DNA from 2 places in the Streptomyces sp. NPDC020884 genome. Region 1 is predicted to be linked to the other one. Evidence: riboswitches for the same ligand, from Rfam matches in the RefSeq annotation. Region 1 holds a riboswitch; the other holds the start of a gene.
What was found. A riboswitch is a leader RNA that binds a small molecule or an ion and turns the genes downstream of it on or off. The one in region 1 is predicted to bind cyclic di-AMP.

Region 1 (7,388 bases):
CCCGGTGCGACGCCGTACGACCACCTGACCGCACCATCCGAAACGGGGAACCCCACCATGCGCACCCTCCGCACCGCAGTCCTGACCGCCGCGGTCACGGGCCTGGCCGTCACCGCCCTGGGCCAGGTCCCCGCCACCGCGGCCCCGGCGCCGGCCCCCGCGCCTCCGAAGTTCCTGAGCGCGGGCCAGCTGCCCGCCTCCACCACCCCCTGGACGGCCGGTCCGGTACGCCAGGGCGTGCCCGAGGAAGGGTCCGTGTGCACCGCCGGAATCGCCCCGGCGACCGGCACCCGCCACCGGGACTTCCGCACCGAGCTGGACACCGGCGCGCGCCAGACCATCACCCTCGCCGCCACCACCGCGCAGGCCAAGGCGCTCGCCGCCGAGCTGCGGAGCGCGCTGGAGACCTGCCTCGACCGGCTGAAGGAGCAGGACCCCGGCCTGGAGGGGGAGGCGTTCTACCAGGGCCGCGTCGACGTGGAGGAGGGCGCGCACGTCTACAGCATCGACACGTCCTACCCGGAGGTCGGCTCCACCGACATCGGGCTCTACTCCGTGGGCCGCGACGGCAGGACGGTGACCGTCGTCGAGTGGGGGCAGCTCGGCGAACTCGACGGCGCACCGCTCGAGGGGTTCAGGAAGACGACCCGCACCGCGGTCGCCAAGCTGCACTGATCCCGCCCCCGCGACCGGCCGCCGCAGGGGAGCGGCCGGTCGCGGAGGTGCGCGGTACCCCGGACCGGGAGCATGCTGGCTGTGTGACCCGGCACGATACGACCCGGCGTCCCCCGCCCGCCGGTAACGGGACCGCGGCCGGGGAGCAGGACGCTGGCCGAGCGCCCGACGAGCTGTCGCTCGTCCTCGCTCAGGCCCTCGTCAGCGCCGTCGAGTCGAGCGACGGCTACGCGGGCGGCGTCTACCTGCCCAGCGGGACGCCCGGACTTCTCCGGCTCGCGGTGCTCGCCGGACTGCCGGCCCCGCTGTTCCGGCCCTGGTGGCGGATGTATGTGAACCGCCCGTTCCCGGTGTCCGAGGCCTACCGCTCGGGGCGGCCCGTGCTGCTCGGCGACGCGGAGGAGGCGATGCGCCGGTTTCCCCAGCTGATGGCCGGGCTGCCGTTCCCGTTCGGTTCGCTGTGGGTGCCGATCGCCGGGCCCCGGGGGAGCCTGGGCGTGCTCGCCGTCCTGCGGGCCTCCACACCCGGCAAGCCCGTCGCTCCCGCCGACGGCGACCGGCTGCACCGCCTCGGCCACCGGCTCGGTGACGCGCTCACCGATCTGGAACAGCGGGGTGTCTCCTGCGTATGGGAGACGGAACCGGTCCCCGTGCAGCTGCCCGCCGCCACCGCGCCCCCGGTGCGGGTCGGCCGCTTCGACTGGGACCTGCACTCCGGGCAGGTCGCCGCCGACGATGAACTCTGCGCGATCCTCGGCTTCGCACCCGACGCCTTCCCGGGCACCGTCGACGCACTCGCCGAACGGCTGGTCCCGGAGGACGTGTACGGGCTGTGGGCGCTGGCCAGGCAGACCGTGGAATCGGCCGAGCCGGTCGTCCGCCGGATGCGGCTGCGAGGCCCCGACGGCCGGTCCCATCTGCTGGAGCTCTCCGGCCGCTGGACCCACCCGGACGGCGATGCCGCCGCCGGCCACCTGACCGGTTTCCTGGTCGACCTCGGTGCGGGACCGGTCGTGCCGGAGGCCGCCGACCGGCTCCCCCGGGGCATCCTCTCCCTGGACCGGCTCGGGCGGATCACGTACGCCAACGGCCTCGCCGAGGAGCTGCTCGGCCACCCCCGTGCGGAGCTCGTGGGGCATGTGGTGTGGCAGGCCCTGCCGTGGTTCGGCCACGAGGCGTACGCGGACCACTACCGGGCAGCTCTCATCGCCGACGAGCCCGTCCACTTCCTCGCCCGGCGCCCGCCCTCGCGCTGGCTGTCGGTGTCCCTGTATCCGGGTCACGACGGGATCAGCGTGGTCCTTCAGGCGACCGACCAGCCGGCCTACGCCCCTGGTTCCGTGACGACACCCGGCCTGGGCATCGGCTCGACCGCCGACCGTTCCTCCGCGCTGTACCGGCCGGTGGCCCTCGCCATCGCGCTGACCGAGGCGGTCACGGCGCGTCAGGTCTCCGCGGTGGTCACCGAGGAGCTGCTGCCCGCGTTCGGCGGCCGTCAGCTCGCCATCTACCTGCTGAACGAGCGCCATCTCCATCTGGCCTGGGAGACGGGATTCCCCAAGGGCTTCCTCGACCGCTTCGACGGGGTCGGGCTCGACGTGAACATCCCCGGGGTGGAGACCCTGACGACGGGCCGCCCGCTGTTCTTCGAGTCCATGCAGCGCCTGGCCGAGGCCTATCCGGGCATCCCGATCGACGCGGACGTCGGGGCGCGGGCGTTCCTGCCGCTGATCGCCTCCGGGCGGCCCGTCGGCTCCTGCATCCTCGGCTTCGACCGGCCCCGCGGCTTCAGTCCGGAGGAGCGCACCGTCCTGACGGCCCTGGCCGGGCTCATCGCCCAGGCCCTGCAGCGCGCCCAGCGCTACGACAGCGAGGTGGCCCTCGCCCGCGGGCTCCAGGACGCCCTGCTGCCGCACCGGTTGCCGGAGGTCGACGGGGTGGACACCCTGGGGCGCTACCTCTCCGGCACCCAGGGCATGGACGTGGGCGGCGACTGGTATGACGTCATCGAGACCGGCCATGAACTCGCCCTGGTCATCGGGGACGTACAGGGCCACGGCGTCGCCGCCGCCGCGACGATGGGGCAACTGCGCAGTGCGGTACGGGCGTTCGCGCTGAGCAACCATGATCCGCAGGAGGTGATCAGCGGTACCAACCGGCTGCTCATCGACCTCGACCCGGGGCAGTTCGCGAGCTGTTGCTACATCGCTTTCGACCCGGAGACCGGGGTGGCCCGTGCCGTACGGGCGGGGCATCCGCAGCCCGTGCTGCGGCGGCCCGACGGCCGGACGGAAGTGCTGGACCTGCCCGGCGGCATCGTGCTCGGGATCGACGGGCGCGCGTCCTACCCCGTCACCCAGATGCGACTCGAACCGGGCGCGATGCTCGCCCTGTTCACGGACGGGCTGATCGAGCGCCCCGGCACGGACATCGACGAGGGGATCGAGCGGCTGCGCGCCACCGTGGAGCGCATCGGCACGGTACCCCTGGCCGAGACGGCCGACCAGGTCATCGGAGAGGCCAGAGCGGCCACCGACCGCCCGGACGACATCGCGATCCTGCTGGCCGCCCGCTGGGGCGAGACCCCGACCGTCCGGCGGCCCCCGACGGCCCGGCATCCTGGACCGGACCTGTGGCGCACGTTCCGGGGGCCGGACCCGGGGCGCTCGGCGGCAGCCCCGGATCCGGCCCCCTAGAAGGCCTCTCGTCGATCAGGCGTCGGCGGGGCGCTCGGCCGGCACGAAGGAGCCGGAGGCCTCCAGCATGCCCTCGCGCTCCACGACCTTGATCCGCTCACGGCCCTGGGCCGCACCGAGCGCCTGCTCGTGGGCGTCCAGCTTGTGCCAGCCCTCCCAGGTGGTGTACCGCACGTCCCGGTCCTGCAGGAAGGCCTCGACGGCCTCCGGAGCGGGTGTGGCGGGCTCGGGCAGCCGGCCGGCGGCGCGGTCCTCCAGGACGCAGGCGACGGTCTCGTTGGCGTCGCCCTTCGTGTGCCCGATCAGACCGATGGGGCCGCGCTTGATCCAGCCCGTGACGTAGACCGAGGCCATGTGCTCGTCACCGGAGATGACGCGGCCCGCCTCGTGCGGGACGGTGCCGGAGGCCACGTCGAAGGGGAGCTTGGGCAGTTCCTCCGAGTAGTAGCCGACGGCCCGGTAGACGCTCTGCACGTCCCAGTCGGTGAACCGGCCGGTGCCCCGGACGTTGCCGGTGCCGTCCAGCTCGGTGCGCTCGGTGCGCAGCGCCACGACCTCGCCGTCGTCGCCGAGGATCTCGACCGGGGACTCGAAGAAGTGCAGGAACAGCTTGTGCGGGCGGTCGCCGACGTCCCGGATCGCCCAGTTCTCCAGGGTCTGCGCGACCATGTTGGCCTGCTTGTTCTCGCGCCGGGTGGCGATGGAGCCCTCGTCGTAGTCGATGTCCTCGGGGTTGACGATGACCTCGATGTTGGGGGAGTGGTCCAGCTCCCGCAGCTCCATCGGGCTGAACTTGGCCTGCGCCGGGCCACGCCGCCCGAACACATGCACCTCCAGCGCCTTGTTCGCCTTGAGGCCCTGGTACACGTTGTCCGGGATCTCGGTGGGCAGCAGCTCGTCCGCCGTCTTGGCCAGGACGCGGGCCACGTCCAGGGCCACGTTCCCCACGCCGAGCACGGCGACCTTCTCCGCGGTGAGCGGCCAGGTGCGCGGGACCTCGGGGTGCCCGTCGTACCAGGAGACGAACTCGGCCGCGCCGTAGGAACCGTCCAGCTGCATGCCGGGGATGTCGAGCGCCCGGTCGGCCTCGGCGCCGGTGGAGAAGATCACCGCGTCGTAGAACGACCGCAGGTCGTCCAGGCCGATGTCATCGGGGTAGCTGACGTTCCCGAAGAGCCGGATCTGGGGCTTGTCCAGCACCTGGTGCAGGGCCTTGACGATGCCCTTGATGCGCGGGTGGTCGGGGGCCACGCCGTAACGGATCAGGCCGAAGGGCGCGGGCATGCGCTCGAAGAGGTCGATGGAGACCCCCGGGTCCTGGCAGACCTCGGATTTGAGCAGCGCGTCCGCAGCGTAGATACCGGCGGGGCCGGCTCCGACAATGGCGACGCGGACGGGGCGTGTCATGGCGTGGTGTTCCTTCGGGGCGGGCGAACGCGGGCAGGTACAGCGTACGTCGGAGGTAAGGGTTGGCTTACTAGTCTCCACCCCACACCGTAAGCGATCGTCCCGCGGGCTCGTCGACCGGCCCTGTCGCGAGTGACCGATTGATCCCTTTCCTTGTGCCGATATGGTCGATTTGGCTCTTTTGGTTCACTCATCCATAAAGGGTCTATTGGGATTGTTGAGGCATTTGCCTAGGCCTGTTTTGGCCATCACCGCGAGGGAGTGGTGAGCGTCACGTCCGAGGGTGCGGACGCAGAAGCGGATCCATCGGTTCCCTTCTGTGCGAAGAAAGTTGACGCCGTGGCGGCACGGCCCGATCCGGGAATTCCGCCATTCGATCTTGCGTGGAAAAGGGAAAGCGGAATGCGGGGGTTGTTCTGTTCCGCGTTTCTCGCCTACGGTCACCGTCAATCCGGATGGAACGCCGAATCCTGCCGCCGTCCGGGAATCCGAAACCCACTCACGTACGGCAGGAGCGGGGGACCCAGGTAAGTCGCCGATCCGTAACCGGAACGGCTTGGGGTGAAGTCGCATCTTCGTGCGGCCAGACATCTCCCGTCTGAACCCGACAGCTCACCTCGCAGGCGCCGGAGAGGAATTCCCCATGCCCGCACAGGGTAAGCACCGCCGTCCCAAGTCCACCTCGCTGAGCCGCGGCCTCGCCGCCATGACCACCGGCGGAGCCGTTCTCGCCCTGCCGGTCATCGGCGCCACCAGCGCCTTCGCGGCCCCTGCGCCCGCCGCCGCGCCGCAGGCCGTGGTGCCCGCCTCGGTGGCCGCATCGGCTGATTCCGCCGTGCGCGCCGCACCCGCCCAGCATTCCGTGGTGGCCGGCGAAACGCTTTCCAAGATCGCCCGCGAGCATTCCGTCAGCGGCGGCTGGAAGAAGCTGTACGAAGGCAACCGGAAGATCGTCGGAGGGAATCCCGACCTTATTCACCCGGGTGTCAAGCTGACCCTCGGAAGCAAGGCCGCCGCCCCGTCGGACGCCAAGGCCGGCAAGGCTGGCAAGGCTGGCAAGGCTTCCCCGTCCGCCGCACGCGGCGCCTCGGCGGACCGCGCCGACCGTTCGGAGCGCGTCGACGCCGCCCCCGTGGCACAGGCCGCTCCGGCCGCCGAGAAGAGCGCCGTCACCTACACGAACGACCTCGACGGCTGGATCAAGGAGTCGCTCGCCGTCATGGCCGAGCAGGGCATCCCCGGCACCTACGAGGGCATCCACCGCAACATCATCCGCGAGTCCTCCGGCAATCCGGCCGCGATCAACAACTGGGACTCCAACGCGGTCAAGGGCACCCCGTCCAAGGGGCTGCTCCAGGTCATCGACCCGACCTTCCAGGCCTACCACGTGCCCGGCACCTCGACCGACAGCTACGACCCGGTCGCCAACATCACGGCCGCGTGCAACTACGCCGCGGACCGGTACGGCTCGATCGACAACGTCTTCGGCGCGTACTGAGCCTTCCCGTACAGGCCTGAGGGGCCCCGGACCACGGTCCGGGGCCCCTCAGGCCTGTACGGGAAGTTACCCCCAAGTTTCTAGTGACTTACCACGCGATCGACAGTAGAACCTGTTGCACTCTGTCGAGAGTGAGGGATGTCACATGAGTGACGCTACCACGCAGGATGGCGAGGCCAAGGGTGTCTCGCGTCGAAGGTTCATCACAGGAACAGGTTCTCTTCTGGGGGCCGCGGCGCTTGCCGGACCCGCCGCGCCGTCATGGGCGAGCGTCCGCACGGCAGCGGCGCCGATCGGCTCCGGCGCCCATGTGCCGGTCCTGGTCATCGGCACCGGATACGGCGGCTCCGTGGCCGCCCTCCGGCTCGCCCAGGCCGGCACGGACGTCCACATGATCGAGATGGGCATGGCCTGGGACACCCCGGGCGCGGACGGCAAGATCTTCGCCAACACCACCAGACCGGACGACCGCTCGTTCTGGCTGCGGACCCGCACCAAGCAGCCGCTGAGCAACTTCCTCGGCTTCCCCATCGACAAGAACGTCAACCGCTACACCGGCATCCTGGACGCGGAGGAGTTCTCCGGCATCACGGTCTACCAGGGCCGCGGCGTCGGCGGCGGGTCCCTGGTCAACGGCGGCATGGCCGTCACCCCGCGCCGGGAGAACTTCGGCGCCATCCTCCCGACGGTGAACGCCGAGGAGATGTACAGCACCTACTACCCGCGCGCCAACAGCGGGCTGGGCGTCACCACCATCGATCCCGCGTGGTTCGACACCGTCGACTGTTACCAGTACGCCCGGGTCGGCCGAAAACACGCCCAGCGCTCCGGCTTCCCGTTCCTCTTCGTGCCCGCGGTCTACGACTGGGACTACATGAAGCAGGAGGCGGCCGGAACCGTCCCCAAGTCAGCCCTGGACGCCGAGATCCTCTACGGCAACAACTACGGCAAGAAGTCGCTCCAGAAGACCTACATCGACCGGATCAAGGCCACCGGCCGGGTCACCATCACCCCGCTCCACAAGGTCACCACCGTCACCCCCGCCCCGGGCGGCGGCTACACGGTGCTCATCGACCAGCTCGACACCAGCGGCCAGACCACCGTCACCAAGA
Region 2 (7,388 bases), on a different contig from region 1:
ACCGGGGCGTACGAGACGGGCGCCTACGACGCCGTGGCGTATCCCGCCGACACCGCGTACGGAACCGGCGGCGTCCACGGGGCCGACGCCTACGAGACCGGGGCGTATCCGGTCGGCGCGTACGGCACGCCGGCCGTCGCCGCCGACACCGGGACCTACGCCACCACCGCCTTCACCACCGGAACGCTCGACCCGGGCACGCAGGACACCGGTTCCTACGACACCGGCGCGTACGACAGCACCGGTTCCTACGACAGCCCCGGCTCATACGCCGACACCGGCTCGTACGACACCGGTTCGTACGCCGACGCCGGCGGCTACGGCACGGCTGCGTACGACACCGGCGCCTACGACGCGACCGCCTGGAACTCCGGTGCCACGCCCGGGGACACCGCGTACGAGCCCGAACAGACGTCGTACCCGCTGTACGAACAGGCGTCGGCCGCTGTGGACGGTGCGGCCGAGGATCCTGCGACCGACCCCGCCTCCACCGCCGGGTTCACCGCCCTCGCACCGGACGCCGCGCCGGAGCCGGACGCCGAGGACGAGTCCCCGGCCCCGCACTCCGTGAACCGCACCGCAGTCCGTCCCCCCGCTCCCCGCAACCGGTCCCGCCGCCGCAGCCCCGCCAAGCGCTCCGCGCTGTTGACCGTCGCGGTGCCCTCCGCCTGTGTCATGAGCGTCGCGGGCATCGCCGCCGCCTCGGTCGGCGGGATGCCCGGTGGCGAGGAGAAGCAGGACGAGACGACCACCTCGCTGGCGGTCGCCGACCCCAGCACGGTCAAGCCGGTCGCCGCGAACAACCGGCTGGACAGCCAGCTGGAGCAGCTCTCCGAGGGCAGCGACGACTTCCGCGAGCGCGCGAGCCGCACCCAGGAGCGCATCGACCTGCGGGAGCGGCAGGCGGCGGAGAAGAAGAAGCGCGAGGAGGAGGCCGCACGCCGTGAGGCGCTGCGCCCCAAGTTCGTCCTGCCGGTCAAGCAGCACGGGCTGAGCGCCTATTACGGTCAGGCGGGCGTCAACTGGATGTCCGTGCACTCGGGCATCGACTTCCCCGTCTCGTACGGCACTCCGGTGATGGCCGCGACCGACGGCACCGTGCGCACCCAGCTGAACAGCGCCTACGGGGTCATGGCGATCGTGACCGCCGCCGACGGCACCGAGACCTGGTACTGCCACCTCAGCAGCACCAAGATCCGCTCGGGCCCGGTGAAGGCCGGTGACGTCATCGCGTACTCCGGGAATTCGGGCAACTCCACCGGTCCGCACCTGCACTTCGAGGTCCGGCCCGGCGGCGGCTCGGCGATCGACCCGCTGGCGTGGCTGCGCAGCAAGGGCGTCGACCCGACCTGACGGGCAGCGTGTGAAAAAAGGGGGGCTGCGGCCCCCCTTTTTCACGTTCGTCCGCGCGGTCTACAGCTTCTCGACCGGTGCGTACCGCAGCAGCAGCTTCTTCGGGCGCTCGTCGCCGAAGTCGACCGTCGCCTTGGCCTGGTCGCCGAAGCCCTCGACGGCCGTCACCGTGCCGAGCCCGAACTGGTCGTGCGTGACGCGGTCCCCGACGATGAGGGTGACCGTCGGCTTCTCCGTGCCGCGCCGGGTCGCGAAGCCCGAGGGGCCGGTGCGGGAGCGGGAGGAGGAGAGCGAGGACGTGATGCCGGAGGTGGGTCCGGCGGGGGCGGCCATCGGGCCCTTGCGCTTCCAGTCCAGGTGCTGTTCCGGGATCTCCTCCAGGAACCGCGACGGCGGGTTGTACGAGGGCTGGCCCCAGGCGCTGCGCATCGCCGCGCGGGTGAGGTAGAGCCGTTCGCGGGCGCGGGTGATGCCGACGTAGGCGAGGCGGCGCTCCTCCTCCAGCTCCTTGGTCTGGCCGAGGGCCCGCATGTGCGGGAAGACGCCGTCCTCCATGCCGGTGAGGAAGACGACCGGGAACTCCAGCCCCTTCGCCGTGTGCAGGGTCATCAGCGTGATGACGCCGGAGCCGTCCTCGTCCTCGTCGGGGATCTGGTCGGAGTCGGCGACGAGCGCGACCTTCTCCAGGAACTCCGCGAGCGTGCCGGCGCCCTCCTCGTCGCCGCGCTCCTGCTCGAATTCGAGGGCGACGGCGGCGAGTTCCTGGAGGTTCTCGATGCGGGTCTCGTCCTGCGGGTCGGTGGAGGCCTGGAGTTCGGCGAGATAGCCGGTCCGCTCCAGGACGGCTTCCAGCACGACGGCGGGTCCGGCGTTGGACTCGACGATGGTGCGCAGCTCCTCCATCAGCGTGTTGAAGCGCTTGACGGCGTTGGACGAGCGGGCCGCCATGCCGTACGCCTCGTCGACGCGGCGCAGGGCCTGCGGGAAGGAGATCTTCTCGCGCATCGACAGGGCGTCGATCATGGCCTCGGCGCGGTCGCCGATGCCGCGCTTGGGGACGTTGAGGATGCGGCGCAGCGGGACGGTGTCCTCGGGGTTGGCGAGGACCCGGAGGTAGGCCAGGACGTCCCGGACCTCCTTGCGCTCGTAGAAGCGCACGCCTCCGACGACCTTGTAGGGCAGGCCGACGCGGATGAAGATCTCTTCGAAGACACGGGACTGGGCGTTGGTCCGGTAGAAGACGGCGACGTCGCCGGCCTTGGCGTCGCCCGCGTCGGTGAGCCGGTCGATCTCGTCGGCGACGAACTGCGCCTCGTCGTGCTCGGTGTCGGCAACATAGCCGGTGATGCGGGCGCCGCTGCCGGCGTTGGTCCAGAGGTTCTTGGGGCGGCGGCTCTCGTTGCGCTCGATGACGGCGTTGGCGGCGGAGAGGATCGTCTGCGTGGAGCGGTAGTTCTGCTCGAGCATGATCGTCGTCGCGCTCGGGTAGTCCTCCTCGAACTGGAGGATGTTGCGGATGGTCGCGCCCCGGAAGGCGTAGATCGACTGGTCCGCGTCGCCGACCACGCACAGCTCGGCGGGGGCGTCGGCCTCTCCGGCCGGGCCGACCAGCTCCCGCACCAGGGTGTACTGCGCGTGGTTGGTGTCCTGGTACTCGTCGACCAGGACGTGGCGGAAGCGGCGGCGGTAGTGCTCGGCGACGTCCGGGAAGGCCTGCAGGAGGTGGACCGTCGTCATGATGATGTCGTCGAAGTCCAGGGCGTTGGCCTCGCGCAGGCGGGCCTGGTAGAGCGCGTACGCCTGGGCGAGGGTCTTCTCGAAACCATCCGTCGCCTGTCCGGCGAAGGTCTCCTCGTCGATGAGCTCGTTCTTGAGGTTGGAGACCTTGGCGGTGAAGGACTTCGGCGGGTAGCGCTTGGGGTCCAGGTCGAGGTCGCGGCAGACCAGGGCCATCAGGCGCTTGGAGTCGGCGGCGTCGTAGATCGAGAACGACGAGGTGAATCCGAGCTTCTTGGACTCGCGGCGCAGGATGCGGACGCACGCGCTGTGGAAGGTCATGACCCACATGGCGTGGGCGCGCGGGCCGACGAGCTGCTCGACGCGCTCCTTCATCTCGCCCGCGGCCTTGTTGGTGAAGGTGATCGCGAGGATCTGCCCGGGGTGCGTCCCGCGCTCGGCCAGCAGGTGGGCGATGCGGTGGGTGAGCACCCGGGTCTTGCCGGAGCCGGCCCCGGCGACGATGAGCAGCGGGGACCCGGCGTGCACCACGGCGGCGCGCTGCTCGGTGTTGAGCCCGTCGAGCAGCGCGGCGGCGTCGATCACCGGGCGCGGGTGGCCGTCCCGGTAGTACCCCTCCCGGGGCGGCGGGGGCGCGTCGTAGACGCTTTCGAAGAGTCCCTCCGGCACCGCTTCGGGCGCGTGGTCCTCGGGGGGCGGCGGGGGGCCGTCCTCCGCGGGCTGGAGGCCGGTCAGGAAACTGTCGTCAAAGAGGCTGCTCATCGCCTCCCGAGTTTAGGGGGCCGCACTGACAACCTTCCGCCGAAGCCCGAAAGCGGTCGCCCGCCGCCCTCCGGTCCGGCCGCCGACACGCCCGGACCGGGTACACACGGAGAACGGACGTCCACGTTCCGTGAAGGAGGGGCCGGTCGGAGGGGGTGCCGGGCCCCCGATCCGGAAAGGTCACGAAAATGTATCGGGCATATCGCTCATCGTCCTTCCCAGCGGCGGGGCCGGTTGGCTAGCGTGCTCGGTCAGGTGGCCCGTACCTCCCTGGGGCGAACCACGCCCGACGGACACCTCTGCCGAATCCGTCCTGCCGCCCTGGCCGTTCGGAACCGGGGACCCACACGCAGAACCGGGGTGAATCGGTCCGTGCCCTCGCATCCGGACCGTAGGACAGCCTTCCGTTCCGTCCGAACCCGACAGCTAACCCGGTAGGCGGTCCACGGAAGGAGATGCCGGTCTTGGCATCGCATCGCAAGCCGCGCACGAAGGTGCGCACCACCACCCCCGCCGTCGGGCTGACGACGGCCGCGCTGGCCTCCGTGACGCTGCTCTCCACGCAGAGCGCCACGGCCGCGCCCGCGGAGCCGAAGCCCGCCATCGAGGAAGTGCAGAAGAAGGTCGACGCCCTGTACCGGCAGGCGGGCAGCGCGACCCAGGAGTACAACCGGGCCAAGGCCGCCTCCGCGTCCCAGCAGACGAAGGTCGACACGCTGCTCTCCGACGTGGCGAAGCGGACGGAGAAGATCAACGAGGCGCGCCGCGCGCTGGGCTCGTACGCGGCGGCCCAGTACCGCAGCGGCGGCATCGCCCCCACGGCGACCTTCTTCCTGGCGGACGACCCGCAGGGGTACTTCGACCAGAGCCGGCTGATGGACCGGGCGACGGAGCGGCAGCAGAAGGCCGTCACCGCGTTCCGTTCGCAGCAGGCCTCGGCGGCGAAGAAGCGCGCGGAGGCGGTGAAGAGCCTGGAGACCCTCACCGAGACGCAGTCCACGCTCGCCTCGAGCAAGAAGGACGTGCAGACCAAGCTCACCGAGGCCCGCGGCCTGCTGTCGCGGCTGACCGCCGAGGAGAAGGCGCGGCTGGCGGAGCTGGAGCGCAAGAAGGAGGCCGAGGCGAAGGAGAAGGCGGCGAAGCTGGCCGCCCGGCAGGCCGCCGAGGCGAAGGAGCGGGCCGCGGCCGAGAAGAAGGCCCGCGAGGAGGCCGCGAAGGAGTCCGGCGGCGGTTCGGGCACGGGCTCCGGTTCCGGTACGGGCACGGGATCGGGCTCCGGCACCGGTGCGGGCGGCAGCTACGCCGCCAAGGCGCAGAAGGTGCTGGACTTCGCCCGCTCCCAGATCGGGAAGCCGTATGTGTGGGGCGCCTCGGGCCCGGCCTCGTACGACTGCTCGGGACTGACGCAGGCGGCGTGGCGGGAGGCGGGCGTGGACCTGCCGCGGACGACCTGGGACCAGGTGAAGGTCGGCACCCGGGTCGCCACGGCGGATCTCCAGCCGGGCGACCTGGTCTTCTTCTACGACGACATCAGCCATGTCGGCATCTACAAGGGCGACGGGATGATGATCCACGCCCCGAAGCCGGGTGCGAACGTGCGCGAGGAGTCGATCTACTACATGCCGATCTACGGGAGCGTGCGGCCGGCGTAGTACGCGTCCGGGGGCGGGGGCGGCCCGCGGCGGCCGCCCCCGCCCCCGGAGGGCCTCAGGTCCAGACCGTGGCGATGAAGATGTTGGCGACCGTCAGTCCGCCGACCGCCGCGAACGCGCCCTTGTCGACCTTCTCCTCGTCCCGCTTGACGTACACCAGGGCGAGGATCACGACCAGCACCGCCAGCTTGATGCCGATCTTGACGTTGTTCACGGCCTGGTCGTCGGCCTGGTTGAGGCCGACGAGGGCGATGCCGGTGACGAGCATGGTCAGCGCGCCGTGGAGCATGGCCGGACCGAAGCGGGCGGTGCCCTCTCCCATGGCCTTCATCTGCGTCAGGAAGCCGCCCAGCAGGGAGGCGATGCCGATGATGTGCAGGGCGACGAAGACATTGATGAGTACGTCCATGGTTCCGGAGCCTAGCCATGGCCAGGGTTTCACCATGCAGTGAGGTAAGCCTTCCTTGCGCGCTTTCCTCGACCCTGAGCGAATGGCCCCGTAATGAGGCCTTATTTCCGATCAGTTGCGGCTGGCGAAACGTCACATCAGGGCAATAGCTTTCATGGTGACCCTTTTCCCCGCGCCAGGATTAGCGTCCCTCCCGGACCCCCGGTATCCCCCGGCGGGCAGCCGACAGGAAGGACGCCACCCCCGTGGCAGCGCACCGGAAACCCAAGCAGCACCCGCTCACCGGCCCTGCTGCCCGCACCGCGGCCACCCTGGCGCTCGCCGGGGCGGCCACCGCCGGCTCGGTCACCGGGGCGGGCGCGGCCCCCGCCGAACCGGCCCCCACCGCCGCCCAGGTCCGGGCGAAGATCGACCGGCTGTACCACGACGCCGAGGTCGCCACGGAGCAGTACAACGGGGCGAAGGAGAAGGCGGCCACCGCCACCAGAACCGTCGAGTCCCTGACCGACGAGGCCGCCCGCCGCACCGACCGGCTCAACACCGCCCGGCACGCCCTGGGTTCGCTGGCCACCGCGCAGTACCGCAGCGGCACCCTCGACCCGGCCCTGCAACTGGCGCTCTCCTCCGACCCCGACGCCTATCTGCAACGCGCGTCCTACCTCGACCGGGCGGGCGACCGTCAGAGCGGCCTGCTGCACGGCATCCGGCGGCAGGTCTCCCAGATCACCCGCGTCAAGGCCCGCGCCGACCGGGAGACCGAACGCCTCGCGGCCCGCCGCGCCGAACTGCGCGAACACCGCACCGCGATCCGCGCCAAGCTGGCCGGCGCCCGCAAGCTGCTGGACACCCTGACCGCCGACGAACGCGCCGCCTACGAGCGCTCCGCCGACGCCCGGCACGGCGGCGGCCCCGCCCACGCCGACCGCTCCACCGCCCGCGCCTCGGTCGCCGCCTCCGGCTCCCGCGCCGCGCAGGCCATCGCCTTCGCCCACGGCGCGATCGGCAAGCCGTACGTCTGGGGCGCGACGGGCCCCAACGCCTTCGACTGCTCGGGCCTGACCCAGGCGGCCTGGAAGGCGGCGGGCGTCGGCCTGCCCCGCACCACCTACACCCAGATCAACGCCGGACAGCGCGTCTCCCGCTCCGAGCTGGCCCCCGGCGACCTGGTGTTCTTCTACTCCGGGATCAGCCACGTCGGCCTCTACATCGGCGGCGGCCAGATGATCCACGCCCCCCGCCCGGGAGCGCCGGTCCGCGTCGCGCCCATCGACCAGATGCCGTTCGCGGGCGCGACGCGGGTGGCGTAGCAGCGGGCTTCGGGCTCAGACCAGCCGTCGCGCCGTCGCCCACCGGGTCAGCTCGTGCCGGTTGGAGAGCTGGAGCTTCCTGAGCACCGCCGAGACGTGCGACTCGACCGTCTTCACCGAGATGAACAGCTGCTTGGCGATCTCCTTGTACGCGTACCCGCGCGCGAT

Region 2: linked by a shared signal. The riboswitch ahead of ACH4UK_RS11705 (NlpC/P60 family protein) and the one ahead of ACH4UK_RS32295 (transglycosylase SLT domain-containing protein) in region 1 are both predicted to bind cyclic di-AMP.

The regions. Positions count from the first base shown of each region.
Region 1 is NZ_JBIRRY010000012.1:116,201-123,588, reverse strand. It holds gene ACH4UK_RS32310 (hypothetical protein) at 58-675, shown strand; gene ACH4UK_RS32305 (SpoIIE family protein phosphatase) at 759-3,371, shown strand; gene ACH4UK_RS32300 (FAD-dependent oxidoreductase) at 3,387-4,778, opposite strand; cyclic di-AMP (ydaO/yuaA leader) riboswitch at 5,230-5,417, shown strand; gene ACH4UK_RS32295 (transglycosylase SLT domain-containing protein) at 5,422-6,276, shown strand; gene ACH4UK_RS32290 (GMC oxidoreductase) at 6,422-7,388, shown strand, end outside.
Region 2 is NZ_JBIRRY010000003.1:184,188-191,575, forward strand. It holds gene ACH4UK_RS11695 (peptidoglycan DD-metalloendopeptidase family protein) at 1-1,353, shown strand, start outside; gene pcrA (DNA helicase PcrA) at 1,414-3,852, opposite strand; cyclic di-AMP (ydaO/yuaA leader) riboswitch at 4,143-4,309, shown strand; gene ACH4UK_RS11705 (NlpC/P60 family protein) at 4,317-5,504, shown strand; gene ACH4UK_RS11710 (hypothetical protein) at 5,560-5,913, opposite strand; gene ACH4UK_RS11715 (NlpC/P60 family protein) at 6,159-7,220, shown strand; gene ACH4UK_RS11720 (response regulator transcription factor) at 7,236-7,388, opposite strand, start outside.